DNA from 3 places in the Paenibacillus sp. EB106-06-01-XG199 genome. Region 2 is predicted to be linked to each of the others. Evidence: riboswitches for the same ligand, from Rfam matches in the RefSeq annotation. Region 2 holds a riboswitch; each other region holds the start of a gene.
The links. Region 2 has a riboswitch for cyclic di-AMP ahead of AC3WT9_RS33735 (C40 family peptidase). Riboswitches for the same ligand answer to the same signal wherever they lie in the genome.
Positions count from the first base shown of each region.

Region 1: another riboswitch for cyclic di-AMP. It lies ahead of AC3WT9_RS23795 (hypothetical protein); the one in region 2 lies ahead of AC3WT9_RS33735 (C40 family peptidase).
Region 3: another riboswitch for cyclic di-AMP. It lies ahead of AC3WT9_RS09430 (KamA family radical SAM protein); the one in region 2 lies ahead of AC3WT9_RS33735 (C40 family peptidase).

Region 1 covers NZ_JBYTDQ010000007.1:111,153-121,409, forward strand. Annotated here, with positions in the region: gene AC3WT9_RS23775 (SDR family NAD(P)-dependent oxidoreductase) at 1-537, opposite strand, end outside; gene ytxJ (bacillithiol system redox-active protein YtxJ) at 734-1,060, shown strand; gene AC3WT9_RS23785 (glutaredoxin family protein) at 1,057-1,299, shown strand; gene AC3WT9_RS23790 (hypothetical protein) at 1,397-1,813, opposite strand; cyclic di-AMP (ydaO/yuaA leader) riboswitch at 1,919-2,107, opposite strand; cyclic di-AMP (ydaO/yuaA leader) riboswitch at 2,529-2,712, shown strand; gene AC3WT9_RS23795 (hypothetical protein) at 2,837-3,346, shown strand; gene AC3WT9_RS23800 (hypothetical protein) at 3,375-3,827, shown strand; gene AC3WT9_RS23805 (hypothetical protein) at 3,949-4,137, opposite strand; gene AC3WT9_RS23810 (hypothetical protein) at 4,272-4,466, opposite strand; gene AC3WT9_RS23815 (ABC transporter permease) at 4,506-5,795, opposite strand; gene AC3WT9_RS23820 (ABC transporter ATP-binding protein) at 5,788-6,690, opposite strand; gene AC3WT9_RS23825 (ATP-binding cassette domain-containing protein) at 6,694-7,623, opposite strand; gene AC3WT9_RS23830 (GntR family transcriptional regulator) at 7,640-8,035, opposite strand; gene AC3WT9_RS23835 (hypothetical protein) at 8,053-8,781, opposite strand; gene AC3WT9_RS23840 (MBL fold metallo-hydrolase) at 9,008-9,790, shown strand; gene AC3WT9_RS23845 (DUF420 domain-containing protein) at 9,938-10,257, opposite strand, start outside.
Region 2 covers NZ_JBYTDQ010000021.1:21,600-31,856, reverse strand. Annotated here, with positions in the region: gene AC3WT9_RS33750 (c-type cytochrome) at 62-418, opposite strand; gene AC3WT9_RS33745 (GNAT family N-acetyltransferase) at 525-1,031, opposite strand; gene AC3WT9_RS33740 (C40 family peptidase) at 1,292-1,783, opposite strand; cyclic di-AMP (ydaO/yuaA leader) riboswitch at 1,789-1,931, opposite strand; gene AC3WT9_RS33735 (C40 family peptidase) at 2,317-2,745, opposite strand; cyclic di-AMP (ydaO/yuaA leader) riboswitch at 2,803-2,941, opposite strand; gene AC3WT9_RS33730 (hypothetical protein) at 3,162-3,992, opposite strand; gene AC3WT9_RS33725 (M1 family metallopeptidase) at 4,004-6,031, opposite strand; gene AC3WT9_RS33720 (YwhD family protein) at 6,136-6,642, shown strand; gene AC3WT9_RS33715 (AbrB/MazE/SpoVT family DNA-binding domain-containing protein) at 6,759-7,229, opposite strand; gene AC3WT9_RS33710 (DNA-3-methyladenine glycosylase) at 7,448-8,128, opposite strand; gene AC3WT9_RS33705 (transglycosylase domain-containing protein) at 8,232-10,257, opposite strand, start outside.
Region 3 covers NZ_JBYTDQ010000002.1:750,045-760,301, forward strand. Annotated here, with positions in the region: gene AC3WT9_RS09405 (carbohydrate ABC transporter permease) at 1-638, opposite strand, end outside; gene AC3WT9_RS09410 (ABC transporter permease) at 653-1,576, opposite strand; gene AC3WT9_RS09415 (LacI family DNA-binding transcriptional regulator) at 1,748-2,758, opposite strand; gene AC3WT9_RS09420 (acyl-CoA-like ligand-binding transcription factor) at 2,911-3,486, opposite strand; gene AC3WT9_RS09425 (PEP/pyruvate-binding domain-containing protein) at 3,573-5,945, opposite strand; cyclic di-AMP (ydaO/yuaA leader) riboswitch at 6,842-6,979, shown strand; gene AC3WT9_RS09430 (KamA family radical SAM protein) at 7,111-8,247, shown strand; gene AC3WT9_RS09435 (helix-turn-helix transcriptional regulator) at 8,302-9,375, opposite strand; gene AC3WT9_RS09440 (class I SAM-dependent methyltransferase) at 9,505-10,236, shown strand; gene AC3WT9_RS09445 (saccharopine dehydrogenase family protein) at 10,233-10,257, shown strand, end outside.

The DNA.
Region 1 (10,257 bases), on a different contig from region 2:
GCCCATCACCTTCAAATGGTTGTGCAGCAGGGAGGACTGCATATTAAGCGCTGCTTTGGACATACAGTATCCGTACATATTAATCCGTTTGTTCCGGCCAATGCTTCCGGCTTCTGAGGAGATATTAACAATCAATTTCTGCTTGCTCTGCATCAACAGGCCCATCAGTTCATTACTGACCCTCAAAGAACCAAGCGTGTTTACATTATAAATGTGAGCCATGGCTTCATCGTCCATATCAACAAGCATCGTGGCATCATCGGCTCTATGAATAATACCGGCATTATTGATAATCATATCAACATGAGCGGTACTGCCCGAAATACTACGTGCCGCTTGCTTGACACTCTCACGGTCGCCGATATCCAGCGGGATCAGAGTTAATCGGTCCGGGTACTGCTTTTTCAGTGCGTCCAGCGATTCCGACTCCTTCATATACTGACCGGCAAATACGGAATATTTGTTCTCTAGAAGCCAGCTTGCCAGAAAAAAACCTAAACCACGGTCAGCACCGGTAACAAAAGCAACCCTTTTCATGATTATGGACACACCCTTTACGATTCTTCAGGATACACGCGGCATCTCTCTCACATTAGCATGGCAGTCACGTTTTTTCAACGTCCTTCATGGGACTGTAATTCCGCTGAAAGGGGTGCTCTAACTTCCTTTTTGATTTAATTTTGAACTATGTTACAATCGTAGTTACAAGTACTTATAGGAAGGTGAGATACCGATGTCTATCCAACAACTTCATACTCTGGAAGAACTGCAGCAATATGTTGCGCAACCAGGTAAAAAACTGCTTTTCAAGCATAGCACTACCTGCCCGATCAGCGCCAAGGCCAACGAGGAATTCACAGCCTATGCGCAAGGCTCCGAGACTCCAGCTGCCATTGTCCATGTGATTGAAGACCGTCCGTTGTCCAATCAGATTGCCGAAGATTTCGGGATCAAACATGAATCTCCGCAGATCTTCCTCCTGGAAGACGGCGAAGTCCGCTGGAACACCTCCCATTGGAAAATCACCCGGGACGCCATCAAGGCAGCTGTGAGCCAATGAGCCAGCCGGTAATTGTCTATTCCACCACAGGGTGCAGCGACTGCAATCAAGTGAAGCAGTGGCTGACCGAGCAAGACGTTAGCTTCGAGGTGCGTGATGTTATGACAAGTACAGTGTATCAGGAAGAAGTCGAGAAGCTGGGCTTCATGGGTGTGCCTGTTACCGTGTACGAAGGCCGCGCAGTCAAGGGCTTCAATGTTTCCGAGCTTAAGGAGCTTATTGGAGCAACCGCTGAATAATTTATAGCATGAAGCATATGAATACTTATATTTTGAAAAAGGCATCCCCTTGGACCTCTGTCCAGGGGATGCCTTTTATTTGCCCTTTTATTTGGCCTTATCCTGGATTCGTTGAGACATCCGCCAGAAAAGAGACATTTCCGCTGTGGGAATAGATGACGGAATCCGCTCCAAGCCCTTTATAGACCAGTCTGGGATTCATCGAAGTCGTAATTACGTATATTGGCTTTGTCGTCCAGGTCCGGCACATCTGGATATACCGGCAGCATAAGGTCACACTGCTCTCGAACAGAAATACTCTGCCTACCGGAAAAGAGGGGCGGAACCATGTATTCTGATGATGTGTATCCACCACGAGATTGACCTCGATTCCCAGCTCCTCCAGACGCCGCTTCTCCGCCGCATTGTTGGCGATTCCTGCGATCTTATAGCCTCTAAACTTTAAGATTTTGATAAAATGCTCCCCCGCTTTAGTCGGAGCGTTAATGAGTACATATTCTTCCGAATTCGCCATATCTTCCTCTCCTCCGGCTTAGGACTTCCATTCATTTGCCATACGAACACAGCAAAAAACCACAAAGGAATTCCCTCTGTGGTCCAATTAACGGTCACATTGTGCTCATCCTCTCTAATACGCTTACGAGGTTAGCTGTCGGATTCGGGCAGTGAGAGTCGCCCTACCTGTATCCATGCGAGCATTCTCTCGCACTTTCACAGGATTCACCCCATAACCGGCTCCGACTCTCACATCGGCTGCCGATTGTTGGTTCCCCCGCTTTCCATAACGGAAATTAAGCGGACTGCGTATTCGATTGTGTAGTAAACAGAAGTAATCATACTCTGGCGATCACGACCTTGTAAACCGCCAAACCTGCCAAAATAATGCATTTAGTAAACCCAAACCAGATCAGGTAGCGCTTACTTAAGCCTCAATCTCATCATTCCTCTTATTTACTCGGCTTATCAGCGATTTGCGAAAAAGCATTCAGCATTGTGATTATATTCACCCGATGTTGAGCAAATTGCCTTTTATGCTCTGATCACCCTAAATCAAAAGCAGTCGTATGAACGAGATAAAAAGCCGAAAACCGTTGATAAACACCCTTTTAGCACATCCTACCGTTTCCTTTGCCAGAATTCCCTGAAATTCGGCTCAGAAGAATGTTTTTTCCTTTTTACAAAGCTCATGCGAAAAGAGTATGATTCGGTTTGAATCCAATGCACGAAATGCGATATAAACGCTGAATTCCCGCAATGCGGGAAACGGGGGAACCATCAGGCCCGCAGGGGCCTTACCTGGAAGATAAGAATCTTTCTTGGGGTGAATCCGAAGGAGACTGTGGTCTCATTAGGTAGGGCGACTCTCACCGTCCGAATCCGACAGCTAACCCCGTAAGCGACTAGAGAGAACCTTGATCCGCCACGTTTTTGCGCCAGGTGTATTTAAGCCTGTACCAAAACCGCAGCAGAGGTCCTCCTCTGCTGCGGTTTTTTGTGCTGAGGCTGCAGCTTATAAATGGGTAGGAGGGAAAACGAAATGAACCAGCGCAGGCTGTTACGTATAGAAGTGTTTGTATTCGATGCCCCCTGGCCATTCCATCAGGCCACGGAGTCGTCCGGCAAATGCCGGTATGGTGTGCTGAAGCTTACGTGCAAGGCTGGGTGCAGCTGGGGAGCGGGGATACTGTCTGCGGAAGGCGATCATTTTGACGTCATTAAATGGAGCAGCTTCCTGAGAAGTATACGCAATCACAGGCTGGAAGAAGCCATAGAAATTGTACAGCAGCTAGGTGCGCAGTGGGAGCCAGATCAGCAAGAAATCGTGCAAACGGCCCTGCTGGATTTAAAAGCCAAGCTGCAAGGCAAGGTCGTCACGTCACATCTGCAAATGGTCCCCTATTCCCGTACAGCCGGGGCCGGCGGTACGCCCCCCTTCAGACGGATGTACTATAAACCTTCAAGTTCCCTGCTGCATAAATGCAGCTGGCAGGAACCGGACATAGCCGAGCTAATGGACAGATCCATCGCTTATTTCTCCATCTTATAATTTCTTATTCAGGAAGGAACGTGAAGACATGCCAGACCCATTATCCCCGGAATGGACAGCTGCCAGCGAGTTTGCGGAATATGTCCAAAAGAACACCGGAAATATTTATGCACTCACCAGTCTGCTGCTGGGAGAGGGTGCCGTTGCGGAAAAGACTGCGATGAAGACCTTCACTGAGCTTTACACCCGGTACCTTCATGATGATTTCATACCGCAGCCTTTCTCGCTGGTTGCCTACCGGGAGTGCATTCAGCAGTGCTCCCGGGCTGCGGAGGAGTGCAGCCTCTTTGTTTCCAATGGATTAGCCTGGGAGGATCAGATTGTCCAGGTGTTATGGTACGGCATGCTGCTGCCCCTGCCTGCAATCAGCACCATTCTTGAGCAAAGCGTGCCGGTGCTGAAAACCCGGCTGAGACATGTGCGCGAGCAAATGTGCCGGTTAGAAACATTGCGGCCTGAAGCAAATTTATTTGTTGTATAGCTGCTCACATAGATTAAAGAAGCACTGTGGGCCCCTCTCTTATCTCCGCTGATGTAATGGGCAACTTGTCGAAGCGCATGAAAAAGCCGCAGCATAATGCCGCGGCCTTTTCTATTTATACTCAGCTCTTGCCCTTGCCGCCTTTGGCGAATCTCCAGGCCGCTGTACAGCAGCCCAGCAAGCCCACTCCGAGCATTAACGTCTGCAGCACACCCAGCAGGGTAGAGCCCTCCGGCTTAAGCATGCTGCTGAGCAGAATCAGCAGAATTGAAGCTGCGAGTATCGCGGGGATTTGATTGTTTTTTTTCAAGATTACCACTCCTTATTCAATAACATACACCATAAGCCTTCACTGATCCAGTTTGGCTCTGAACTCCCCCGGGAGCCGCAAAAAAGCCGCGGTTTCCGAACCGCGGCTTCCTCAGTAAAACCTATGATCACTTCTTAGTGTGCGCGTTTAGAATGTCTGCCAAAAATGATTAATGACGCAATCATACCGGCAATGCCCATTCCTGTCAAAAGCCCTTGAATGAAATCAAGCAGATTCGATCCATTGGACGGCATTAACCTGGCGACCAGTACGATTAACGAAGAAACTGCAAACAGCAACCCGAATGTTTGTTCATGCTTTTTATTCATCCTTGCCACTCCTCAAAAGGTATATATTGATGATTCCAATTAAATTTTGTAGGCCTTCATTGCTTTTCTGATCTCCTTGATGCTTGGGCGTTTGCCGTACATCAGCACTCCCGTGCGGTAGATCTTGGCGGCAAGCCAGCCGAACAGTAAGGTGGTTGCCAGTAAGATGAGAAGCGAGACCAGAATCTCCCAGGTCGCTACCTCGCCAACACCAATGCGCAGCAGCATGCTGAGCGGAGAAGTGAACGGAACAAAGCTTGCTACTTTAACCAGCAGGGTATCCGGGACAGAGATGCTGAACATTGGAAGATATAAATTGACGAAGCCCAGCATAAGAATCGGCATGATCGCCTGACCCAGGTCCTCGGTACGGCTGACAATGGAACCTACAGCTGCGTACATCATGGCGTACAGGAAGTATCCCAGAATATAGAATATCAGTCCGTATAAAAGAATGCTGATATCCAGCTGCCCCAGGTCAAGATCAAAATCGGTCAGGATACTGGCATTATGCGGAAGCATAAGGTTCGCAGCTACGCTTGCGGAGATAACCGCAATTTGCAGGATGCCGACCAGGAAGATGCCGATTACCTTGCCGAACATTTGCGTCAGCGGTGCAGCGCTCGTAATCAGGATCTCCATGATACGTGAGCTTTTCTCCGAAGTGATTTCGGCGGAGATCATATTGCCTGTCATCATAATCGACATAAAGAACAGCATAAGCAGGGCATATACAATCACGTAGTTGATAATTGGCGGTGATTCCTTTGCCGCACCTTCATTTCCGGCACCTTCTGAGCTGATCTGCTGGGTACCGATGGATACCGGGGTGTACATCGCAGCTACCTGTTCCGCAGTCAGCTTATCACCTACGATCAGCTGAGTATTGGCTTGCTGCAGTGCATTCTGCAGATAGCTCTGCACATCCGAATCAATCTCACCGTTCTTGCTATAGTAGGTAACCGCGGGAATGCCTTCACCGCTCTGTGCACCCAATGTGATATAGCCCTCAATGTTTTCCTCATCCAGACCTTTCTTGAGCGCTGCATCGTCAGCAGTAGCATATGGACTGATCGTTACCGGGGCCACGCCCTCTGGCGGACTATAAGCCTGGAGGAGCTCAGCTACTCGGTTGCCATCCTCTGCCACGACTCCGATCTGCACTTGGTTCTTTGCGGACCCGTCGTCTCCCTGGAACAGCTTCACCATATACGGAATATTCATCCCGATGCTCAGCAGAACCACCAGAATCAGCGTAGTAATCAGAAATGCCTTGGTTCTTACTTTATTCTTGAATGTAAAACCGATAATCGTCCCCATCTTATTCATTGGATTCACCTACCGCTCTAATAAAGATTTGGTTTAGCGTCGGTTCCTTGATCTCAAAATGCTCTACCTCACCCTGTGCAACAGCATGCTGTAAAATGCGCTGGGCCGCACCGATCTCGCGGATCGAAAGAACATATCCCCGTTCCTGCCGCTGGACGGCAGTTACGCCGGCGATACTTTCCAGGCCAGCCACTTCGCCCGTTGTGCGGAGTATAACCTCCTCGCGCGGGTAGCCTTTCTTAATCTCGCGGATATCTCCCTGGACCACTGTATTGGAACGGTCAAGAATAGTAATGTTACGGCATAATTCCTCAACATGCTCCATCCGGTGTGTAGAGAACAGGATACTGGTGCCCTGATCCCGCATTTCGCGGACGGTATCCTTCAGCAGCTCCACATTGACGGGATCAAGCCCGCTGAAGGCTTCATCGAGAATCAGAATTTGCGGTTTATGGACAACCGCGGCGATAAAGCCCATTTTCTGCTGATTTCCCTTGGAGAGCTCTTCAATCTTCTTATTGTAATACTCCGGGACTTCAAAGCGGTCCAGCCAATAACGCAGGCTCTTGTCCGCATCGGCTGCTGCCATGCCGCGCAGGCGGCCCAGATAAATAATCTGGTCGCTCACCTTCACCTTCGGGTACAGTCCGCGTTCTTCCGGTAGATAGCCCATCAGATGCTGCAGTTCATTGCTATAGGACTTGCCGTTGTAAAGAATCTTGCCCTCGTCGGGATAGATCAGGCCAAGCACCATGCGCATTGTTGTTGTTTTGCCGGCGCCATTGGCTCCGAGCAGACCGTAAATCTCACCTTGCTCTACTTTTAGACTGATTTTGTTTACTGCGGTTTTGTCTCCGTACTGCTTTACTACCTGTTCAAGCTTCAAAGCTTCCATTCGTTAGTCCCCTCTCTTCTGGTCGATCAGGATCGGACGATGTCCTTGTGTCCATAAGCTTAAAATCTCATCCAGCTCCAGACTGCGGCTCTTGATAACCTTTACGCCCAAGTCCTGAATGCGTTTCTCATTCTGATTAAATTGCTGGGTTATAAATGAAGCGACTCCCGGTGTCTCCAGTGCTAACTGCTGAGCCCCCGGCAATTCAGCCGCCAGCTCCCTAAGCTCTTCCTCATCCTGCACGCCCACCCACACCTCGCTCCATGAACCAAACAGGCTGTCCTTCTCCGCCATTCCAAGCAGCTGTCCCCGATGCATCAGCACAATAAAATCAGCCAGCCGCCGAACCTCCTCGACGATATGGGTGGAGATAACAACGGTCGCATCGCTCTCATCCATATACTTGCGGATCGACTCAATCATACTCTTCCAGGCGAAGGGGTCGAGACCCGAGGAGGGCTCATCCAGCAGCAGCAGCCGGGGCCGGGAAGCCAGCGCAGCGGCAATCTCGAATTTACGGCGTTCACCCTTGGACATCTTGCCCAGCTTGGCTCCCCTCGGCACTTCAAATTTATCCTGCAGCTCCTGAAAATAGTCATGATCCCAGGAAGGGTACCAATGCCGGCGGAATTCGGCAGCCTCATCTGAGGTCCAGTAATTCTCCTCCGTTAGCGAGGTTTCCGGCACATAAGCAATGCTCTGGCGCAGTTCAAGCGGCAGACCTGCCTTGTGCTGCTGTTCAAACCAGAGGATCTCGCCTTCCTCCGGAAAGGTCAGCTGCAGCAGCATATGAAGTAACGTGCTTTTGCCGGAGCCGTTCTGGCCCACCAGTGCGGTAATATAGCCTTGCGGGAGATTCAGATTAAGTGGCCCTATCGTCCTGCTGCGCCGCTTCTTGCTTACATTCCGCAGCTCTATAGCCTGCTGTACCATGAGATGAACCCACCCTTCATTCCTGTTTGTTGTATTTGTCTTTTACAATCTCCACAAATATTCCCGTCAGTTCCTCTTCACTGCATTGGACCGACAGGCCAACATCCACCGCACTTTCCAGAGCTTTACGGACGGCATCCCGTTTGTATTCTTCCATCGCCCCGTCACCCACATGGGAGACAAAGGTTCCGGTTCCCTGTCTTGTCCGCAGCAGCCCCTCATTCTCCAGATCCTGATAGACCCGGCGGACGGTGATTACGCTGCATTTCAGATCTCCGGCAAATTCACGTATGGAGGGAAGCAGTGTCCCTTCGGTGATGCCTCCGCTGATGATCAGCGACCGGAGCTGGGTTTCGATCTGATGGTACAGCGGCTCGGCACTGTTCTCGTTAATCTGTATCGGTATCCACATAAGTTACCTCCGCCCTCTCATACGAGATCGCGGCTTTTAAGCCGGTGTATCGTCAATTTGGAAAATAATTGCACGGATACCGTGCCCAGCAGCAGCGTTCCCCACATCAGCGGAGATAACAGCCCCCATTCCTTCGAGCAGGAGACGCTGTACAGAAACAAATTTCCATCCGCCCATTGAATCAGCAGTGCAACCCCGAAGGACAGCGTCATCAGGGCCAGGGTGATCCAAAAGTACACTTTGCCGCTAACCAGAAACTCCACAACAATATAGATGCCAGTCATTATCAGGCCATAACCGATCCAGGTAAATGCAAACGCAACGTATGAAGTCCCTGGCAGCTGGCTGCGTATATCGTCACTAATCGCGTACATTAAACCGAAGAACAATACGCCATTCAGACAAAATGAGAACATTGCATCCAGCTTTCTTTTGCACAGGATCACCGCAGCCGGAACAGGCAAACTCCGCATATAGGCCAACATCCGGGTATAGGAGTCTTCACTTAAATATTTCATGGTACGCCGCGAGAGCGTGAAGCCCAGCATGGGAATCATAGAAATCAGCAGGAAGTCGGACATCAGCCTTCCGTCACTTCCGCTCAGCGCGTCTTCCGTGACCATTCCAGTCATAGCGGCCATATAACCCATAAAGATAATGGAAAACAGCAGGGCCCTCACTATGTTCAGCTTGTCACCGCGGAAATCTGCACGGACCAGCACCCAGGCGTCTCTAAATATTGTCATTACCTTTAACCTCGCTTTGTTGTTTCTCCTGCGGTAGGCTGCAGCGGATAGACACGGTTCAGTGTGTATCTCTCTGTGCTTACTGTATATATCTATATACACAGTATATGACCTGTATTTTCCATTGTCAAGAATCATTTGTAATAAAATTCAATCGGCTATAAAGTAGGAATCAGCGGAGATTTGTAGGCTACCGAGAGAAAACACTCAGGATCGGGAGGTTCATATGATTAGTGACCCATGGTTTACTGTTCAGCAAATGGATGAAGCCACATTCGCAATCAGCGAATACGGGCATTGGGAGAAGGTGCATTCCTTTCTGCTGCTGGGGGAGGAAAAAGCTGCACTGATTGATACCGGTCTTGGCATCGGCAATATCAAAGAAATAACGGATCAGCTGACCCGCTTGCCGATTGAAGTGCTCACCACTCATGTACATACGGATCATATCGGCGGCCATGGACTATTCAGCAGTATTTATGTCCATGAAGCGGATAAGGACTGGCTGGTCCATGGCATTCAGGGTTTGTCTATCGAGCAAATCCGCAGGGACATCGGCAGAGATCTGACCCGGCCTGTGCCGGAGGGCTTTGACCCCGACGCTTACAAGCCTTTTCAGGGCGAGCCCGCCGGCTTATTAAACGACGGGGACCTCATCTCTTTGGGCGGCAGAACACTTAAGGTGTACCACACTCCCGGGCATTCTCCGGGTCATGTATGCTTTGTCGATAAAGACCGCGGTTATTTGTTTTCGGGTGATCTGCTGTATGATGAGACGCCTGTGTATGCTTTTTATCCTTCAACAAGTCCTGCCGATTTGGTCAATTCCCTGGAGAGAATGGCTGCATTAGAAGGAATCAACAAAGTTTACGGTTCACATAATACACTGGGTCTAGAAGCGGAGATTCTGGAGGAAGTGAAGCTGGCGGTTAAGTTTCTGCGGGAACATGAACTGGATCATTTCGGGACGGGGATTCACCGGTTTGGCCGCTTCAGCGTGCAATTCTGACCTTAATGAGAACACAGCCATGGCCGGGATGCCCTGGAGATTGCAATAATCAAGCGTGAAGCATATAAACTCTAATATTTAGAAAAAGCCTGTGCTGTCCGCTCCCCACAGAAAGGTTGCAGATGCACAGGCTTATTCCAATTTCAGCTACGCGTTCAATATGATGTCCCAGACCGGCTTTGTGTGCCCGCCCGGATAAAAGATGTACAGCAGCACATACACAGCCACACCCGTAATGGCGGTAATAAACCAGATGACCGCAGTCACTCTTCCCCATTTCCGGTGTTTGGCAAATTGAGCCTTGAAGCCCAGCGTCAGCGTAGTGATGCCGAATACGGCGGCTACCGTCGCCAGCACGATATGGAAAATCAGAAAGATGTGGTAGAGCGTCGACAAATCGGCCGGTCCGCCCCAGGATGTATTGCCTACGAATGCCGTTCTGGACACGTACACAATGAAAAACAAGA
Region 2 (10,257 bases):
TGCCCGTGCAAGGATGTCTGAATATCCTTTGTACGGGCATTCTGTATTTTTAAGGTCAGGTTTATTTCTTCTCTGCAAGCCACATGGCAACATTCGCAATCTCTTCGGGAGCAAGCTTATCCTTGAAAGACGGCATTTGGCCGCGTCCCTTCGTAACAATGGTGTAGATTTCTTCTGCGTTATGCTGGCCGCCTTCCTGCTGCAGACTAGGGCCTAGACCGCCCTGTAGCTGATCACCGTGGCAGGTAATGCAGCTTGCCTGTACAATCGCTTCGGCGCTGGTGGCATCCAGTGTGACTTGCGGCATCGTCGGGTTATTTTCTTCGGCTACCTCTGCTTTGCCGGGCAATGTGAACAAGAGCACTACCGCAAAGGCACAGGCTGCGAAAAACAAACCGCCCATGATCCATTTCTGCATCTTCATCCGTCCCCTCCATGTAAGCTGCTTCCTACATTATATAGGATGGTGAAGCGTTATCATAGCATTTGTGTCAAAAAAGTGGACGATTTCAACACTAAAATTTTCAATTTAATGGAACGTTATGTTGTTTATCATAGACCATGCAATAAAATGGCTTATTTCCGGTTGGAGTAAGGCGTTCATAAGTATCCGTGATCGTGAAGCCGCATTTTTGGTATGTTCGGATCGCCCGCTGGTTCCAGGTCAATACTTCCAAATCAATCTCCCGCCCGGGATACCGCTTTAGCGCGGCCTGAACGATGGCTTCCATGAAAATGTGGCCAAGACCGTGTCCGCAAAGCTCGGGGCGCATTCCAATACCCAGCCTGACGACACCCTCCATCGGAAACAACTGCGCAAAGCCGCAAAGGATGCCTTGCTCGTTGACCACGGAAACATACTGGTCCCTGCGGAGCTCTGGATCGCCAAATTCAATGCCAAGCGCCTCCATTTGGGACCAAGGCATCCATTCGTAAATATTATAAGGCGCTTTGTAATTCCATGCGGCGATGTCTTCAGCATGGCTGATCTCCATGGGAACCACATGGAATGTAACGGGGGAGCTAATCATAAGGCCACCGGCCTCCTTTCATAGGGAGCAACAGCACTAGCTATACCTAATTATATCCATAACTGGCCTGATTCGACTCAGAAATTTCCTGAAAGGCGGAAACTTGACAAAGTGGGAAAAATATTTTATGAAATGGAGGAAATTTGGGTAGATTTATGTTTTGCGGATATTGAGAGGGGTAAGTAATTTTATAGACAAAAAAAACAGGCCCCCTCCAGATTTCGGCAAAAATCATGGAAGAGTGCCCGTTTTACGACAACTTATTGCACGTCATCATTGTCTTGGGAATCAGAAGTAACGGATTGGTAAGCATCTGTACTCATGATACGTTTGGCGCCAACGTAACGGTTGACGTAGTAGCTGTCACTCATCGTGCTGATGGTTACACCACGGGAGGATGAAGCATGTGCGAATTTGCCCTCACCGACATAAATGCCGACATGGGATACACCTTTACCGCTGGTATTATAAAATACAAGATCTCCCGCTCTCAGATCGTCCCGGGAAATGGCGGTACCCATTTGGTATTGGGAACCGGATTGGTGTGGCAGATTGATACCGATCTTATCAAAAACGTACATTGTAAATCCGGAGCAATCAAAGCCGTTGGTCGATACACCGCCGGATACGTATTTACTTCCGATGGTCTTGTCGATGACTTTATCCATTTTGGAATCCGCGAAAGCGCTTCCTGCTCCGATGGTAAGCATAATGGAAAAGCTTAGTACTGCTGCTGCTAACTTCTTCTTCAAAAGTGAATACCCCTTCCAAATGCCTACGAGGTTAGCTTAAGGGTTCGGTTGAAGGTCCCCTATGACCCCTCTGTGAATAGGAGGTCAATTCACCCAAAATCGGTTCCCCCGTTTCCCTAATGGTTAGGGAACTCGGCATGACTGTTGATTAGGATTAGCTTGTTAACCAATACATGACAAAACCTTTGTAAAACCCGATTGAATAATTACAAAAATGTTACTAAAAACTCACTGCGATAATTGTAACAAAGACTTCGCCAGTTGGCAATCACTTAAAACATATTAATGCATAATATTTACGCTTTTTAAGAGTTGATTTTGCTAAAAAGGTCTTATATTTACACGCTGAGTAAGCTTTAACTTAGAATTGTTGGGATTTTTAGTAAAAAGGTGTTTCACAGGCCTCAAATACGTGTAAAAGGTAGAATAAGGAAGACAAAAAGGAAAAACCCGGAAATGATTACGGCAATAATCAGTTTCCGGATTTCTATAAGTTACAATTATTTATTGGAGGATGGAATTCCTGAGGGATGTCAATCGTAAGCGATAGCTTTGTAAGCTGTTGTGCTCATTACTCGTTTGGCTCCAACGTAGCGGTTGGCCCAATAGGATTGACTCATTGAACTGATAGTTACACCACGGGATGAAGAGGATTGGGCGAATTTTCCGTTGCCGACATAAATACCGACATGGGAGACTCCATTGCCAAGGGTATTGAAGAATACCAGATCGCCTGAACGGAGGTTACTCCGTGATACGGCGGTTCCAACGCTGAATTGTGCTTTGGAAGTGCGGGGCAAGGTAAGGCCAACGTTCTTAAATACATATTTGGTGAATCCAGAACAATCAAAGCCGGCAGTGCTTGTGCCCCCGGTTTTATATGTCGTTCCGAGTGTTTTTGTAATAACCGTATCCATTCTGGAGTCGGCGAAAGCGCTCCCTGCTCCAAGCGTGAACACCATCACCAGCCCTAATGCTGCTGCGGTGCATTTCTTCTTAAAATTATGACTTTTCAAAAGATGTACTCCTTCCAAGGCCTGCGAGGTTAGCTTAAGGATTCGGTAGAAGGTTCCCCTATGACCCCTCTAAAGCGAGATCAATTCACCCAAAATATGGTTCCCCCACTTCCCGGTGCCGGGAATTTGGCGTTTTATGCACCGAAACAGTGACGTGTCGACAAGGTTAAATGCTTAAAGGCACATTCATTTGCTTCAAATTAGTTTCAAAAGATTACAAAGTTGTTACTACTGGTACAGGCATCATTGTACCAGAGGATTTACAGTTTTGCAAATACCCTAAATCACGTTGTAACCAAAAGAAGAGTCCCGCCCTTTATCTGGGGCAGTGACTCTTCTATTATGCCAAGGGACTGGCGTTATTATTGTGGAAATGTTTTACTGCACCAAAGGTGATACTGCCCCGCTAGGCTCCACATTTTGAACAGCGTTGAGGGAAGCGGTGAAAATTGCCGGAACAGCAGTGCGGGCAGGCCTGGACAGAAAAGTGCGGTCACTCCAGAGAGCAGCAGCAGAAGCAGGCCGCCGGCGCCGAACAGTGCAGATATACAGGTGGAAGGGAGGATTACCCTCAGGCCAACCAGCAAGGAAGAAAACATGCCTGTTCCTCCGGTGAAGCCAAACTGCATGTACAGCAGCAGAATGCGGATCAGGTAGAAGTACAGGAGCCAGGCCAGAACATAAGGAACCAGTCTCAGCAGCAGAGTATAATCGAGAATACCGCTGAGGAGAAGCCCATACATTTTGGGGAGAAGCCAATACAGCGGTGTTGCGGCCAGAAGCCATTCCGCTAGACTGAACAGCAGTACGGGGAGTCCGTAAAGCTTCATTCCGGGAAAAAAGAACATTCCCCGCTCCCCTTTGCGCTCCTGGTGCAGCTCATGCAGCAGCCCTGCGCGGATAAAGGGGGAGCATAGCAGCCGTAGCGCTGAGAGGGCCAGCAGCAGCCAGAGCCAGCGCAGCACCCCGGGGTCTGTGCTAAGTGCAGTCTGTCCTTCGATATAATACAGCAATCTGCCTATTCCGCTGCCGCCGGCGTGTGTATCGGGATAACGGAGCAGCACCGGGATGAGGGCTGACCTGACGAATCTGTACAGGAAATAGCCCCAAAGCAGCCGATAGATAAAAAGCAGAATCAGAATATAAAATTGCTCTTTCATGCTGTACCAGCCGCGAACTATCGATCTTTTCACAATCCTTCACCTCACCAGACAAGAGTTCCGAGCAGGGTTTCAAGCAGCTTCGTTACGCTAAGCGTCCAGCGGGAGAGCGTCTTTCGCTCCAGCTCCGCCAGTCTAAAATTGTTGAGATGCTTACTCTCCAGCAGAATGGAGTGCTCCGGATCAATCTCTGCAGACAAAAGAGGCGCTTTGTAGGCTAGCTGAAAGGTGGTTTCCTTCTCTGTCCCATTCCAAAACTGCTGGACAGTATAGCCATCCAGGAAGGTGAACTTTATGGGGACGTCACCATACTGATTTCCTTTATTGCTGACCGCTACTGAGCTTTCGTAACGGGCATTATCATCGCCGCCCTCTTTTTTGGGGTCAGAGATTTTAATGTGATCAATTGAAAAATCCGGAGAACCGCCGCTGTATACATATTGGTCGAAGTAGGCTTGCCAGGATTTTTTGGTTACCTTCTCCACGATTTTCTGGAAGTCGGCGGTAGAAGGATGCCGGAAGCGGAACTTACGGGTATAGGCCGCCATTATGGCATCCATCGTCTTGGTTCCGACCTGCTGTTCGATATCCTTCAGCACCAGCTTGCCGCGGATGTACACATTTCGGGCATAGGCATCGGCAGGAGTGTATTTCCAGGTTTCCAGGTTAAGCGGCTGGGAGGATGTCACCAGGCTGGCCTGCAGGACATGATTGGATGATACCCCATACTCCTGCTCCATTAGCCTGTCTTCAGCGTAGGAAGTGAAGCTTTCGTCCAGCCAGGCCTCCTCGAATTCATTGCTGGCTAACATCCCGTAGAAATATTGATGGCCGATCTCATGAATGACCGTGCGCTCCAGAGAGGTGCCTGGAGAAGCCTCGGCCGCGCCAAAAGCAGTAACCAGTGTGGGATATTCCATCCCGCCGGCGCCGTTGCCCTCTTTGGGAGGTACGACGATGGATAATGTAGAGTAAGGATAAGGTCCGTACCATTTGCTGAAATTGGTCAGAGCGGCCTTCGCTGCCTGGAAATAACGCTCCTGCAGATGTTTATGTAGCGGGTCCAGATAAAGCTTGATTCTCACGCCCGGTACATAGTCTGTAGAGAAGGCCTCTTCGGCTACCACAAAGTCCGGGGAAGCGGTCCAGGCGAAGTCATGGACATCATCCGCATAAAATTGATACACCTTCTGATCCTGCTTCAGCTTGGCGCTCTTGACCGGGAACCCGCTTGCGCCAACGATATAATTGGGGGGGACGGAGATGGTTACATTGTAGATACCGAAATCGCTGTAAAATTCGGATGTTCCGTGATATTGGTGCACATTCCAGCCTTCCTCATGTACACCCCGGGTACCGGCAGGTTCATAGACGCTCAGTTTGGGAAACCATTGCCCGGCCATCACGAAATTGCCGGCGGAACCCATGCGGGCGAATATTTTGGGCAGCTTAACTTCAAACTGGACCCTAAGCGTAACACTTTCCCCACCGTTAACCGGCTGCGGGAGATGCACCTTTACGAGTGTCTTGTCATTGCCATTGCCATCATCAGGCTGCACGTATTGCAGCCGCTGCATGAGCGAGACTCCATCCGTAGTCCGGAGATCGGTCAGGGTTATGCTGCCAAATCCGTTCGCTGGCATGGCATCACCCCGGAGTTCGCCTCCAGATTCTTTCATAAACGTAGTATCTTCAGAAGCAAATGCGTTTGGATAAAGATGAAAGTAGAGTTCTTGTACCGGTTTTAGGCCCGGGTGAGTCCAGGTCACCGTCTCTGAGGCTCTTAGAGAGGTGGTGTCCGGCAGCAGCTGCACGTCGATATGATACTCCACTACCCGCTGGCTTAACGCTTCTGAGACCGGAAGGGGAGTGCTCTGGGGAAGAACGGGCTGCACGGCTTTGGGCTTAGGCAGGGCAGCGGGGGACTTGGCCTCTTTTTGAACAGCAGCAGTCAGAACGGCAGGGCTGTGCTCTGCACCATACCCTGAAAGGACCCCTATTCCCCCTCCCAGCAGAGTGAGGGCGGACAGGGCCGCAAAGACGATAACGTACCTTAATGACAGTGGCTTCATACTGTGATTCCTCCCGTGACAAGCATCTACGGGATGTATATGTTTGCATTCGCCGCATTATTAGCTAAAATTAAATTATTAGTGAAAGGGAAGGATGTGCACTTGTGGATAACATACAACCGGAGGGCAAGAAACAGATTGCCTTAAATATTGTGAATGCCAAGAGCAAACATAAAGGCTTCGGCGCAGGCTCCATTGATTTGAACAATGTATCGCCCGTTATTATTGACGGCGGTGAAGCAGTTATCGATATCGGTGCCATGCATGCCAAGAGCAAGGTAGAGAAGGGGATTAAGTTCTCCATGAACCGCGAGGATGTGCCGGCGGGCAGACAGGTTTGGGTTGTCTGGGTAGCTGTAGACCGTACGGCGGAGGGCCAGTTCTACGGGGGCATTACCGCTTGCGAGATGTGGATTGATACAGAGGCACGGCGCGGCTGGAAAATTCTTGCCGATCATGTGAACAAGCTGGATGCTGCTCTGAAGCGGAAGATCATTCTGGAGGGGCTCGGTACGGTGGAAAGAGCGGCGCTTAAATCATTGCTGATTTCTCATAATGAAGCTTGGTGGAATGCCTCTCCGGAAGAGCTGAAAGCGGCGCTGTCGGAATAGGAGATGTCCCCCGCAACATACTTTGATTCAAGCTAAAAAGGCTTGGCCCTCCCGAAACGGGAAAGGCCAAGCCTTTTGAATGCTCATGAGGGATGAATCAAGATGTTTGTGTTCTTTTATTTGCCTGCTGCATTGATCTTGCGCTTTAGCTGGCTGACTCTGGCCTGGCTGATGCCAAGAACCTCGGCAAGCTCCTTCTGGTTGGCATACGGATGGTCCGCGATGGCCTTCTCGAGACGCTGGCTCATTTCCTCTGTTTTTGTTCTCCGGCCGCCACGCAGTAATGCAGTGTTGTCTTCAACAGGACTTACCGGTTGCTCTGCCGCATCGGAAACAAGCCCGGGATCCCCCAGCTCTTTGAGGCAGCTGTTGCAAATAAACTGATCTTTAAAGTAAGTTACATGGTCAAGGCTTCTGCAAAAAGTGCATTCTGTAGAGGTGTACTTTCTGAGCACAATAATCTCTTCATTCAGAATGAAAAACTCGATAGGATCCCCAATGTCAATATTACGTGTCATGCGGATTTCTACAGGAACCACAATTCTACCAAGACTGTCTAAACTCCGGATCATGCCTGTATCTTTCATCTCATGTCCCTCATTTGCATCTTTATATTTTTGGTGTGGATATCTATGATTATAACAGTAATTGTAAGTTAAGAGAACGGGGGAAGCGCATACATTTATAGGAATTTGGAGATTAAAGAGATGAAAAGCCTCTGCCGGCGGAGGTCCGCTGGCAGAGGCTGATTAGGGTTCATTATTTTTTACCCAATTCCGGGATACCGAAACAGGCAGGGAAGTCTTTAAACTCTGAAAGAGCTGGCCTGCTTAGCATTTACCGAAACGTAAGGATTGTTCCTGAGATAGAAACGCCAGGGCAGCTCCGCATATTCTTCAGCATAAGGAATATTGATGCGGGGAGCCTGTACAATATCAAGAGTTTCGGGGCTTGCGCCTTGCTCCAGCCAGAGCGGCCCGCCCGGTACGTCCAGGCGGATTTCATTCAGGCTTTTGTCGATCCGCAGCGCCCGGCAGAGCTTGCCCGGACCGCCCGACAGGTCGACCGGCTTCTTGACGGCTATGCCCCGGTAAGATGCCATCCGCTCCGCATCGGCGGGAGTGAGCGGCTCCACCGCGCGGATCAATACCGCATGCGGATCGTCTTGCGCGGCGGTAACCACATTGAGGCAGTGGTACATGCCGTATATGAGATATACATAGGCGGTGCCGCCGGAGCTGAACATCACTTCGGTTCTGGCGGTGCGGCGGCCTCCATAAGCATGGCTGCCTTTGTCTTCGGCGCCTCCGTAGCTTTCCGTTTCCACGATGCGGCAGCGTATATCCCCGTCTTCCGTGCGCCGGACCAGATGCTGGCCAAGAAGAAGCGGCGCGGCCCTAAGCGCTGTATGCGCATAGATCTCCGGGGACAGAAGTGGAGAAGAAGGGAACGGTTCCCTGCCGCTGGCAGCGTTATTCGCATTCATAGATTGATGGCACCTCTCCCTGGCGAAGCAGGGCTTAAAGCCTGTGCTTCTGCCGTTCATTGGTCCCATCGTAGCGCAGACGGGGCAATGGCTGCAACAGGGATCAGTTCATCCACCAGCGCTTAATGTCGCTCCACAAGGAATGTTCATCCTTGGCAGGGACTGCGCTGTCCTTTGATCCGCCGGATGGAGCGGTGTCTTCGCCTGCACCATGCTGGTCACAATATTCCGTAGGTTCTGTACCGCTGATGAAGGTTTCCAGCTCCTTCTCGGGGCAGGCGGCCGTGGCCAGCTTACCGGATTGCGGGTTAATGTACACGCTAACCACGCCGTCGGGAATCGGAAAAGTTTTTGGCGGGACGTTTGCCAGTGCTTTTTCCGTGAACTCCGCAAAAATTGGCGCAGCCCGCCTTCCGTCAGACGTGGCGATCTCACGCCCTTTATCATAGCCTACCCAGACTGCGGTAGACAGCTCGGGGGTGAAGCCGACCATCCAGCCGTCGGTGTCAGTGGTGCCGGTCTTGCCGGCCACGGGACGTTTGATAACGGAGGCGACACGATTTCCCGTTCCGCCGCTCTCGAATACACCTTCCATCAGCCGGGTCAGCACATAGGCCGCTGCCGGCTCGACAACCTTTTGCCCCCGGCCCTGCGGAGCCTCATAGAGCAGATTGCCTTTGGAGTCGGTAATCTTGAGGATAGCCGTCACAGGCAGCTTAGTCCCTCCGCCGCCAATCACCGCAAAGGCTGAGGCCATCTCCAGCGGACTGACCGGCGAGGTGCCGAGCGCTAGTGAGGGCACGCTTTGCAGCGGGCTGCCGATACCCATATTAGCGGCCATTTCGGCGACCTTATCCGCCCCTACCTTCATAATGGTATTCACGGCATAAATGTTGTCAGAGGCGGCAATCGCCTGACGCATATTGATCTCTCCAAGATATTTGTCGCCAAAGTTGCGGGGCTGATAGGTTTTGCGGTTATTGTCGTAATGGAACAGCGTCGGCTGGCTGTTAAAGACAGACAGTCCGGTCATCGTCTTGGACGAGAGTGCGGTTAAATACATAATTGGCTTAAAGGAAGATCCCGGCTGGCGCGTTGTGGCTAAGGCATGGTTGAACGGGTTGGTGCGGTAATTTGTGCCTCCGACCATCGCTTTGATATAACCGGTGCGGGGGTCGATGGAGACAAGGGCGGTCTCCAGCTCACTGCTGCCGTCCATTCCTTTATCGACAGCATCCTCTGCCGCCTGCTGCATATCGGAATCAAGGGTGGTATAGACCTTCAGCCCGCCCTGGTCCAGCTCATCGCTGCTGATATGCAGGGTGTCGATGACAAGACTGCGCACATAATCGCGAAAATAGGGTGCGGCCACAGTGGTGTCCTTCTGACCCTGAGGCTTGAATTTCAAGCCTTCCCGGGCTGCTGCCTGGGCCTCCGCATCGGTAATATCGCCAACATTGGCCATAGCGGACAAAATGATGCCCTGCCGCTTCTTGGCATTCTCCATATGCGTATACGGCGAATAGTAGGTCGGGCCCTTGGGAATCCCGGCAAGCATGGCGCTCTCGGCCAGATCCAAATCCGCCGCAGCTTTGCCGAAATACATTCGTGCAGCCGCTTCAATGCCGTAGGCTCCATGTCCGTAATAGATTTCATTTAAATACATGTTCAGGATTTCGTCTTTACTAAACTTCATCTCAAGCTGCATCGTATATAAAGCTTCCTTCGCCTTACGGGTCCAGGTCTTCTCATGGGTCAGGTAAAGATTGCGCGCAAGCTGCTGGGTTAGGGTGCTGGCCCCCTGCGTGCGTTTGCCCGCCTCCAGATTGACGAGTACAGCCCGGGCCATACCTTTTAGATCAAAGCCGGAGTGGTCATAGAACTTACGGTCCTCCACGGCCAGGGTTGCCTGTATGAGCAGCCGAGAAATCTCTTCCAGCTTTACAGGGTCCCGGCTGCGCCCGTCGTTGGTGAAGGTGGCCAGCACATTGCCCCGGGAATCGAGCAGCTTGGAGCGGATATCATCTCCGATCGGAGGAAGGTCTTTCTGATATAGATAGCCGATCAATGCCCCGGAAGCGAGCAGCAACAGTACGGTCATGACGGCCAGCAGCCGGAACAGCCCGCGG
Region 3 (10,257 bases), on a different contig from region 2:
TCGTTCCATTGTCCGACACCGTTGAATAAGGCAATCGTAGCCATAGCTGGCATGGACAGCGGGATGAATATTTTGAGAAAAACACGCCAATCGCCAGCGCCGTCGATCTTGGCTGATTCTTCAAGCGAATCCGGCACATTTCTGAAGAAATTCATCAGTATGACAACATCGTAATAGCTGAAGAGTGCGGGAATAATGTAGACCCAGAAGCTGTCGAGCATCCCCAGGGATTTGATCAGCAGGTAGGTTGGAATCATCCCGCCCGAGAAAAACATGGTGATGACGCCCATAGCCACGTACAGCTTGCGGCCGCGTAAATACTTTTTGCTGAGCGCATAACCGACCATCGCACAGAAAAATACATGGGTAATGACGCCGATCAGCGTTTTGGACACCGAGATAAAAAACGATTGCCAGATGCTGCTGTCCCGGAAGACGGCGCGGTAATTTTCCATTGAGAACTCTTTGGACCAGAATATAAACCCGCCTTCCGCCAGCGCCCGGCCTGAACTGAGTGAAGAAATAATGACATTCCACAAAGGGACTAGAATAACAACGGTAACAAGCACTAGCAGCGTTATATTAATGGCATCGAAGATTCGGCTGTCGAGATCTTCCTTAACCGCCTTTCGATTCATGGGAAGGCCTCCTTCTATAGGACTGATTGATTGTCATTCAATTTGCTGGTAATCTGGTTGGCGGTCAGCAGCAGAATCACCGATACAATGGATACGCCCAGCCCGACGGCGGTAGCATAGGAGAAATCCCCCTGTGTCATCCCCATACGGTACACGTAGGAGTTGATGACTTCCGCTTTAACCCGGTTTTGCGAATTCATGAGTACGAGCGTTTGATCCAGGTTTGATCCCAATAAACCGCTTACAGTTAAGATCAGATTTAGACTGATAATAGGCTTCATGTTAGGCAAGGTAATATTCCAGATTTGTCTCATCCGGCCTGCGCCATCAATTTTGGCTGCTTCATAATAGGTAGGATCGATCTTGGACATGATGGCCAAATACAGAATCGTTCCCCAGCCTGCCTCTTTCCAGATATCCGACAAGGTGGCAATCCACCAGTACTTCCCGGCATCCAGCAGAATGTTCTGCGGCTTCGAGATAATCCCCAGATTAAGCAGCAGCTCGTTGAACAGTCCGGTAGTCGAGAACCAGGTAATCAGCATGCCGCCGAGCACGATCCAGGACAAAAAATGCGGCAGATAGGAGATGGTCTGTACAAATTTCTTGAAACGTCCCATGTTCAATTCATAAATCATAATGGATAGAATGATGGGAATAACAAAACCGATGGCCAGCTTCAGAAAGCTGATTCCCAAGGTGTTGATGACCGCGTCCCAGAAGTATTTGTCGGATAGAATGATTTTGAAATTATCCAATCCTACCCAAGGAGCAGTATCCAGCGTATCAATGACCGTGTAATTCTTAAAGGCAATAGACAAGCCGTAAATCGGAATGTAGCAAAAAATAATCATAAAAATGATGCCCGGGAGAACCATGGACTGAATCTCCCATTGTCTCTTATAATCAACCACGAATTCTTTGATCTTTTGCCCCATTGATCTCTTCCCGGCTGACGGTATGGTGGCTAATTTATTCACATTCCGCACTCCCCTCGTATGAAAGTCCAAGCTATAAAAACGTTTTTATTTTTGACAGTAAAAACCCCCTAGCGCATAATTATAAAAAGAGTCCGGAATTGTTGCTCCCTTGTTGCACTCTATCTCTGCTTAATTCCGGCCGATCTTCACTTGACTAGAACCCCGCACGACCAGCTCCCCGGCTAATTTCTGTGCCTGTCCCTGCTCTTTCTGCTGAATCATACGGACCAGGTGGTCTATGGCCATAATTCCTTGTCTGGCGATCTGATTGCGCACCGTGGTAAGCGGTGGTGAATAATACGGAGCGATATCAATATCATCGAAACCTATTACGCTGATGTCCGAGGGGACTTCGTAGCCATAGGTCTTCAATGCCTGAATACATCCCATCGCACTCACGTCATTTCCGGCTAAAAAGGCATCGGGTATATCGTCAGGATTGAGGTGGAGATAGGATTTCACGGCAATATAAGTACTTTCTTCCTCAAAATAACCTTGCAGAATATACTCATCCTTAATCGGCAGTCGTGCCTCACGCAGGGCTGCCAGATATCCTTCCTTACGCTGAACACTGTCCAGCATCGTATCCACCCCGGATATGTAAGCAATTTTTTTGTGCCCGAGATTGATCAAGTATTTGGCAGCCTCATAGCCAGCGATATAGGAATCGAATATCACACTGCCCATCGTTTCGTTCTCGATCACCCGGTCCAGGAATACCGTCTTGATCTTGTCTTTCAGCATCACGTTAATGTCATCGTCATCAATTTTGAGTTCTTCGTAAATAATGACCCCATCCACGCGCCGGCCCAGGATATTGCTCATAATTACTTGTTTATCTTTGGTAACAAACACATTCAGTCCGTATCCTAAACGGTCGCACTCACGGGCCATGGTTTCAACCAGCTTATAAAAATATGGACCCGTAACACTTGTAGTGAAGAACCCGAGCATTTTGGTCGTACCGGACTTTAACAGCTTGCCGTTCAGGTTGGGAATATAATTCAACCGCTGAGCAACCTTGAGCACATGAGATTTAGTCTCCGGACTCAGCACATCCACATCATTCAACGCGTTGGACACAGTAGAAATTGAGACGCCAGCCTCTCTGGCAACGTCCTTGATTGTTATCTTTGCCATGAAATTCGTCCTTTGTTATAAAAACGTTTTTATAAATTAAAATTATCATAAAACCGTTTTCATTTCAATAGCTAATTTGAAAACATTAACAGCCCTCCGGCAAACCGAAGGGCTTGGTGAAACCCTACTTCTCCACAAATAGAAGCAATTGCTTACAACGGCAGTCCATCCTCCAGCTTGCTCAGCGCTTCATCCAACACTGCCGCGAAATCCTCTTCCGGGTGTTCTGCATAATGAAGCATGACCGAGATGTTCACACCGATGACCGCTCCCGCAAAAGTGCGAACTGCGAGATCATTCGGCTGACGGCCAACACGCCCCGCTACCATCTCCGCAATCAGCTGCATCATCTGCGTCATGCTGTTCATCATTGCTGACCACAGCTCAGGAATCGCAATCACAAGCTGATTCCGTTCGCGCATCGTAGCCAGCTCATCTTCCGACATATCTACTACCTCGGACATCATGGCATTTTTCAGCGCCTGGAGCGGACTAAGTTCGGACGGCTGTGCCTCAAAGGCAGACACGAGCAGAGGATCATAATTATCACGGGTCAGCACATCCTCCTTGCTTGAGAAGTAGCGAAAAAAAGTGCTGTAGGAAATTTCAGCAGCTTCGGCAATCTGTTCCACAGTGGTTGACTTATAGCCTTGCTCACGGAACAGCCGCAGGGCATGCCGTTGAACCTCTGCCATGGACTTCGCCTTTTTACGTTCACGCAATCCCATGTTTCGTTTCCCGCCTGTAGGCATAGTACACACATCCTGTCCTGTTAAAATTAACTTGTAATGAACTTTCCCCTTATTTCCATATGTCAGTTCACAATAAGTTCTACTACTCCCTGTCCTCCGTCCACAATTACACGGTCGCCTGTCTTCAGTCTTGCTGTCGCACAACCGCAGCCGACAACAGCCGGGATACCCAATTCTCGGGCTACGATAGCCGCATGCGACAACGGCGCACCGATGTCGGTTATAATGGCCGCAGCTCTCGGAAACAGCGGTGTCCAGCCTACATTAATCGTCGAAGCCACCAGAATTTCACCGGCTTGAAACTGCTCTCCCTCTTCCGGTTTGGCCAGTACACGCACCCGCCCTTCAATCCTTCCAGCGGCTCCGGCAGAACCCTTCAGCCTTTCGCCATGAGGGTGTTCAGATAAGGGAACCGGTCGGGAAGCATCGTAGTAATCCAGCCGCCGTTGCGGATCCTTGGCCCACTTGAACGGTTCAAAACGTCCCCGGAGCATCGAAGGCAGCGGCGGCAATGACTGATACCTTGCATACGTTTGCTTGCGTGCAGAAAAATATTGTACAGCAGTCAGATTACCTGTGGCAAGCCAATCCAGAATCTCATCCAGATATAGAAAAAAAACATCCTCTCCTATTCCCGCAAGCTCACCTGCTTTAAGCGCAAATGCGCGGTTCACCCGCATCGTTCGGGTCCATTCGGAACGGACGGCTTCCCGCAGGCGCGGGCCCTCTGACACTGCCTCTATCCGCCGGGCAATCCGCTTGGCCTTTGCCGGGAACTGCTGCTCGAACGCCTTCAAGGCTTCTCTGCTCCGGACCCGCTGTCTCTGCAGAATGTCCTCCACGTCCATAGGGGCCTTGCAGAACTCAGCGATCTGCTTGTCCAGCCACGCGTCATCTTCTCCCGGGTCAGGATACGATAATTCCATTTCATTCGGTCCCCGGTGGCCATACTTCACAAGGTATTCCTTCCGGCTCATTTCTCCCTTTATTACTCTGGAGATTCCGATCAGCGGCCCCAGGCTTTCCAGCTCTACGGAGCCCCCGGCGTTGGACAGCAGCCTATTGGCCTCTTCTTCTCCGGCCGCCTCGCTAAGCTGCTTATGCAGCTTCTCAAACTTCTGCATTTGGGCAGAGGGCGCTTCCAGCGCCGACCACAGCGCCGTGACATTCTGCGGCCACAGCTCCTGCCTCCAGAGTGACAGCAGTTCCTCCCGGGTTGTTGCCGCTTGGAGTCTGGTTGTCAGCCGTCTGCACCACTCCGGTGAATCTTCCAGGAACTGCGGAAGGGTTCTAACGGTCTGGCGAGTTTGTTTCATACTATGCATCATCTTGGGAAGCACAGTCTTGAGCAGCTCCCGTTTGGTAAATGGATATACCGGCAGAGCCATGCCTTCAGGAAGCTCTCCAAACACCCGGCTCATTTTCTTCCATATCGGCTTGGTATTCAGTCCAAATGCCGAGAACATCGATACCGAAAGACTAACATTAGTGTACACCCTTCCGCAAATATTGCCGGACATCACATAATGCCCCGGAATAATATTGTACTCTTCATCCAGGGAGCGCAGGATAGACCAGGTCAGAGGAGTTAAGACACCGGAGATGGATTCGCCCACATTGGTATTGGTCCAGAGAAAATCACCAGCCAGCGAGTCGTTGATCTCGAATGTATTGCGGTTTCCCGGGTTCAAGGTCGTAACCGGTCTCGTCTGCAGGAGGTAGACCCGCCCCTTTGCGACCGCCCACTCGATATCTTGGGGAGCTCCAAGCTCCTTCTCCAGCCGGCATGCATACCGGTATAACTTGGCTGCATACCGCTTGAACTCACCCGGGCCTTCATATCTGCCCCGGTTCCTTGCCAGCGTGAAGGAATATGCGTCGCTCTCGCCTGAAACTAACTGTTCTCCCAGCCCATAGACATAATTCCCCGGCAGAACCGTGCGGCTGCCTGTTATGGGGTCAGCGGTGAACAGGACTCCGGAGATTTCCGAGTGAATCATCAGCTGCACGACAATGGCAACCTTATGGGAGGAGTCCATGTCCTGCATGGAGCTGTAGACTTGAACCCGTTCGCTATCCTTTGAGTGATACACCGTGTACATCGCTTCACGAATCTGTTCATCTGTTTCCACGTTCAACACCGTTTCGAATTCCCCGGCAAAAGATGCCTCCGCCGAATCTTCACTTAAAGCCGAAGATCTGACAGCAAATCGTGCATTCTTATGTATCATGCGGATTTTCTGCAACCTGGCTGCACTTTCAGTCCAAGCCTCTTCCTTTAATTTATCGCTTTCAAAGGCCGAAGGAAAGACAACAAATCCCTCCGGCACAGGATATCCCGCCTGAAGCATTCTGGAGAGCATCGCTCCCTTACCTCCTGCTTCGACATATTGCTCCGGGCTTAGCTCGGCGAATCCTCGGATCATCTGTCCCATATCCAATTGCTCCTTTTGATATATTTGAAACTTTATTTAATTTGATATTTAGTTTCATTTAATACTTTATTCCACTATTGTATTAAACGTCAAGCTTTACTTCATCTATCTAGGGCGTGTCTTCAAACCGCTTCCCCGTCAAAACCTGCTGCTGTATGCCCTAAGGAATCATGGGTACAGTGCCATTTTCTGATCACACGCGGAGAAAGGCGTTTCGCCACCAGGTAGTTTTTTCGGTGGAGGCTTACGTCTCGGTGTTTCAAAGACTTCACTCTTCTTTCGAAGGCTTGTGTGTGCGACTGGAAAGTGTATTCTTGGCTCTGAGTACAAACGGACCGAGTTGCACTTATTTGGGGCTTTTATCCTGTTACAGGAGGAACGGACTCCAGCGCAGTTATTTCTCCCTGATGGACGTTTTTAAAGAGAATGCAGAGCAGTAAGGTCGCCTGGGTCCGCAAAAGAGAATAAACAGGGATTTTACTCTCCAGAGCTCTTCCAATTTGAAGACATGCTCTAGTTGATTAATTCCGTCAACAAAAAGGGTGTTCTCAGCAGTTATGAAATGGCTGCTAAGAACACCCTCGTTTGGTGAACAGGATAAACATGAGCACTTGGTGCGAATACTCCGCGACCGGACCGTTGGTCCAATCACTGTGTTCCACACTTTTTTTGAACTTGTTTTGCAAAATATATCAATGGTTCCGATAGGTAATATCTAGCCCATCGAGATATTAACATTCCAGAAGGAGGTTGTCTTATTTCAAGTCATGAACAAGATCAGCCTTCGGAGCTGCAGGAACAACTCACCCTACTCAATTTTTTGCTGATTTGGCTTGGTCCTGTATCCCTTGCCGCGGGCAAGTTTAGCTTTGACTTTTCAAAACTTCCTGGGTTATACTTTACCTACGCTTAATTTCCAGCCTTTGGCAGGAAAGCGGGGGAACCAGTCTTTTGGGGCGAATCATTCACAGAATGTAGGGTACCATCTTACCCGAGTCCGTCAGCTAACCTCGTCAGTAGTGGATGGGTCTGCTTTTTTAGGTATATTCATAACCAGAGACCCTTGCTAAGGGTCTCTTTTTTGTATTCTCATGACCCTGCTGGCAGCAGTTTGGCTATCGACCTCAAGGCTCCCTTTTTTCTCACACTATGAGACCAAGGAGAGATGCAAGTGCAAAGGGTAAGGTACATAACGGATATCAACAAGGTTGCCATGCTGTCTGAAACGGAGAAAGAAAAGCTGAAGGAGATCACCGGCAAATTTGCCTTTCGGGTCAATGACTATTATCTGTCGCTGATCGACTGGGACGACCCGGGTGATCCGATCCGCAGGCTCGTCATTCCAAGTGAAGGTGAACTTGAGGAGTATGGCTGCTGGGATGCATCCGATGAGGGAATGAATTATGTAGTGCCGGGATGTCAGCACAAATACAGAACAACGGCCCTCCTGATTGTCTCCGAGGTGTGTGGAGCTTACTGCCGCTACTGCTTCCGCAAGCGCCTGTTCCGCAATGATGTGAAGGAAGCACAAACCGATGTGGCTCCTGGGCTGGAATACATCAGGAATCATCCAGAGATCAATAATGTGCTGCTTACCGGCGGAGACAGCCTGATTCTCTCTACCTCTAAGCTGCGCTTCATCATCGAAAGCCTGAGATCTATTGACCATGTGAAGATTATCCGGCTGGGCTCCAAAATTCCCGTATTTAATCCCATGCGCATTTATCAGGACGAAGAACTGCTGGAACTAATCCGTACCTATTCATCGGAGGACAAACGCATTTACGTCATGGCGCATATTAATCATCCCCGGGAAATTACGCCCGAAGCCAAACATGCATTCAGAGCACTCCATAATGCCGGGGCAATCGTGGTTAATCAGACGCCGGTGCTGAAAGGCATCAACGATGATGCGGCGGTACTCGGAGAACTGCTCGACCGGCTGTCCTGGGCCGGAGTCACTCCCTATTATTTCTTCGTGAACCGGCCCATTGCCGGCAACCGCGAGTTCGTTCTGCCGCTGGAGCGTGTCTACAACATTGTTGAGGAAGCCAAGGCCAGAACCTCAGGTCTGGGTAAAAGAGTCCGTCTATCCATGAGCCACTCCTCCGGTAAAATCGAGATACTGGCGATTGAAGACGGCAAGGCCTATCTGAAATACCATCAGTCCAGAGCGCAGGAGTACGGCAAATTCATGATCCTGGAATGTCCACCGGATGCGGAATGGTTCGATGATCTTCCCGGCAGCGAGAAGCACTGGACCCACCCTACTTCCACTTCCCAGATCCCGCAGCTCCTATAAAAGCCAGCACAGTCCCCTTGTATCAGCATCGGGACTGTTTAGCGTGTTTACCGGCTATTCCATCCCCTGTGAGAACAGCTTGCTGATGAGCGCTCTCCGGCTGGAAACGCCGGTCTTAGAGAAGATGGATTTCAGGTGATCCTGTACGGTGTACGCAGAAATATGCAGCGACTCTGCCAGCTCCTTAGTGGATAATCCGCGGGAGAGCATCTCGGCCAGCTGCTTCTCCCTCGCGGTCAGCTGGCAGGCATCGGCCAGCAGCCGGAAGATCTCCGAGGACTTGGCATAGACAAAAGCAACAGCCAGCTCCGTCTTCTTGCCGCTGCCTTCAAGCCTGCTGGCCGTAACTGTCAAGTATGCCCCATCCTCGACGCGCAGGCATAATTTCGCCTTCGAAGGCAACCCTCCTGGTTCCGTATTCTCACCAAGTGCCCGCAGGCATACGGCGTTGACCGGCCGGGGGAGAACACCGTGATCCAGCCGTTCCAGCTGCTGCAGACGGTTCAGCCAATATTGAGCCGCACTGTTCGCGCTGACCGGAAGCAGCTGGTCCGTCAGAATCATGATTCCACTGTCCTCCGGTGCGGTATCCATCCGTCCCAGAGGGGGCTCGGAGGCATAGCTGCGGAGTGCGCCGGCAATCAGCGGAACAACAGATGATATCACTGCACACTCGTGCTCTTGAAATGGAGGTTCGTGCTGCGACCGGAACAAGGTTAAGAACCCCCAGCAGCCACCGCCTTCAACCAGCGCAGCCCGGAGCTCGTCGCCCAGGCCCGCAGGCTGGAGGACGTTGCGGTAACGTTCACTCCGCCCGGGCTGCCCTTCCGTTACACCACTTAAACAGGCGACCGGCACTGCCGCAGCGGCCAACTGCTCATATTTCATATAATCCTCATGCAGATATTCGTATTCAAACAGCTGCGGGTGCAGATCCTCAAGACCCCGCTCTGTGATCGCCCCGGTGGACAGCAGCGTATGCGGGTCCACGGTAGTGCAGCAGGCAGCGGTAAACGGAATGTACTGCCGCAGCTTGGAGATTACCGCCTCCCTATATTGCGGAGATGTCATTCTCATCTCCTGCCGGTTGATTTCCAGCGTCCTCAAGCCTTTTAGAACCTCGCTCATCCTGATGTCCTCTCCAAATCCCACATATGTGGGATAGCCTATTCCGTGTTTAATCCTGATAATTAGTAATAATTCTTATTATATATCAGGAGAACTCACATTCAAGCTATAGAGACAGGAGCAGATATCATGCAAGAGAAACATTTACATCATGCCAGAGACTGGGAGCATCCCGATGTTCAGCATTACGAGACAACAATCGCTGCAAAAATACCGGGGTATCCTCTGCTCTATGACATCATGGAGCAATTGCTGAGTGCACACCTCGGCGGTGAAACTCCGGCAGACCTGCTGATTGTCGGGGCCGGAGGCGGTCAAGAATTGATAACCCTCGGCGCTCAGCATGAGCACTGGCGGCTGACTGGCATTGATCTGTCAACGGCAATGCTTGAGCTTGCCCGGCAGCGGATGCAGCGCACGGAGCTGGCCGCTGAAATCACTCTCCAGCAAAGCACGGTTGATGAACTGGACAAGAACAAGCTGTTTGACGCCGCCACTTGCATGCTGGTGCTTCACTTTGTCAAGGAAACCGGACAGAAGCAGCGGATGCTGGAAGAAATCCATAGCCGGCTTCAGGAGGGGGCGATACTGGTTGTGGCAACCTTAAGCGGGGACGTCCGTTCTATCCCCGGGTCCTTGCCGCTGAAGGCGTGGAAAAACCACATGCTGGCTGGCGGGATTTCCGGGCAGGAATGCGAATGGTTCGAGCATTCCATCGGTGAAACCTCCTTCCCCATTCCGGAATATGAACTTCTAGCGTTGCTCGCAAGCAGCGGGTTCTCCGGTGTCACCCGCTTTTTCAGCTCCTATCTGATTGATGGCTGGTTTGCTGTGAAGCACGGAAAAGAGGTTGCGGAATGAAAACAGATATAGTGGTTGTCG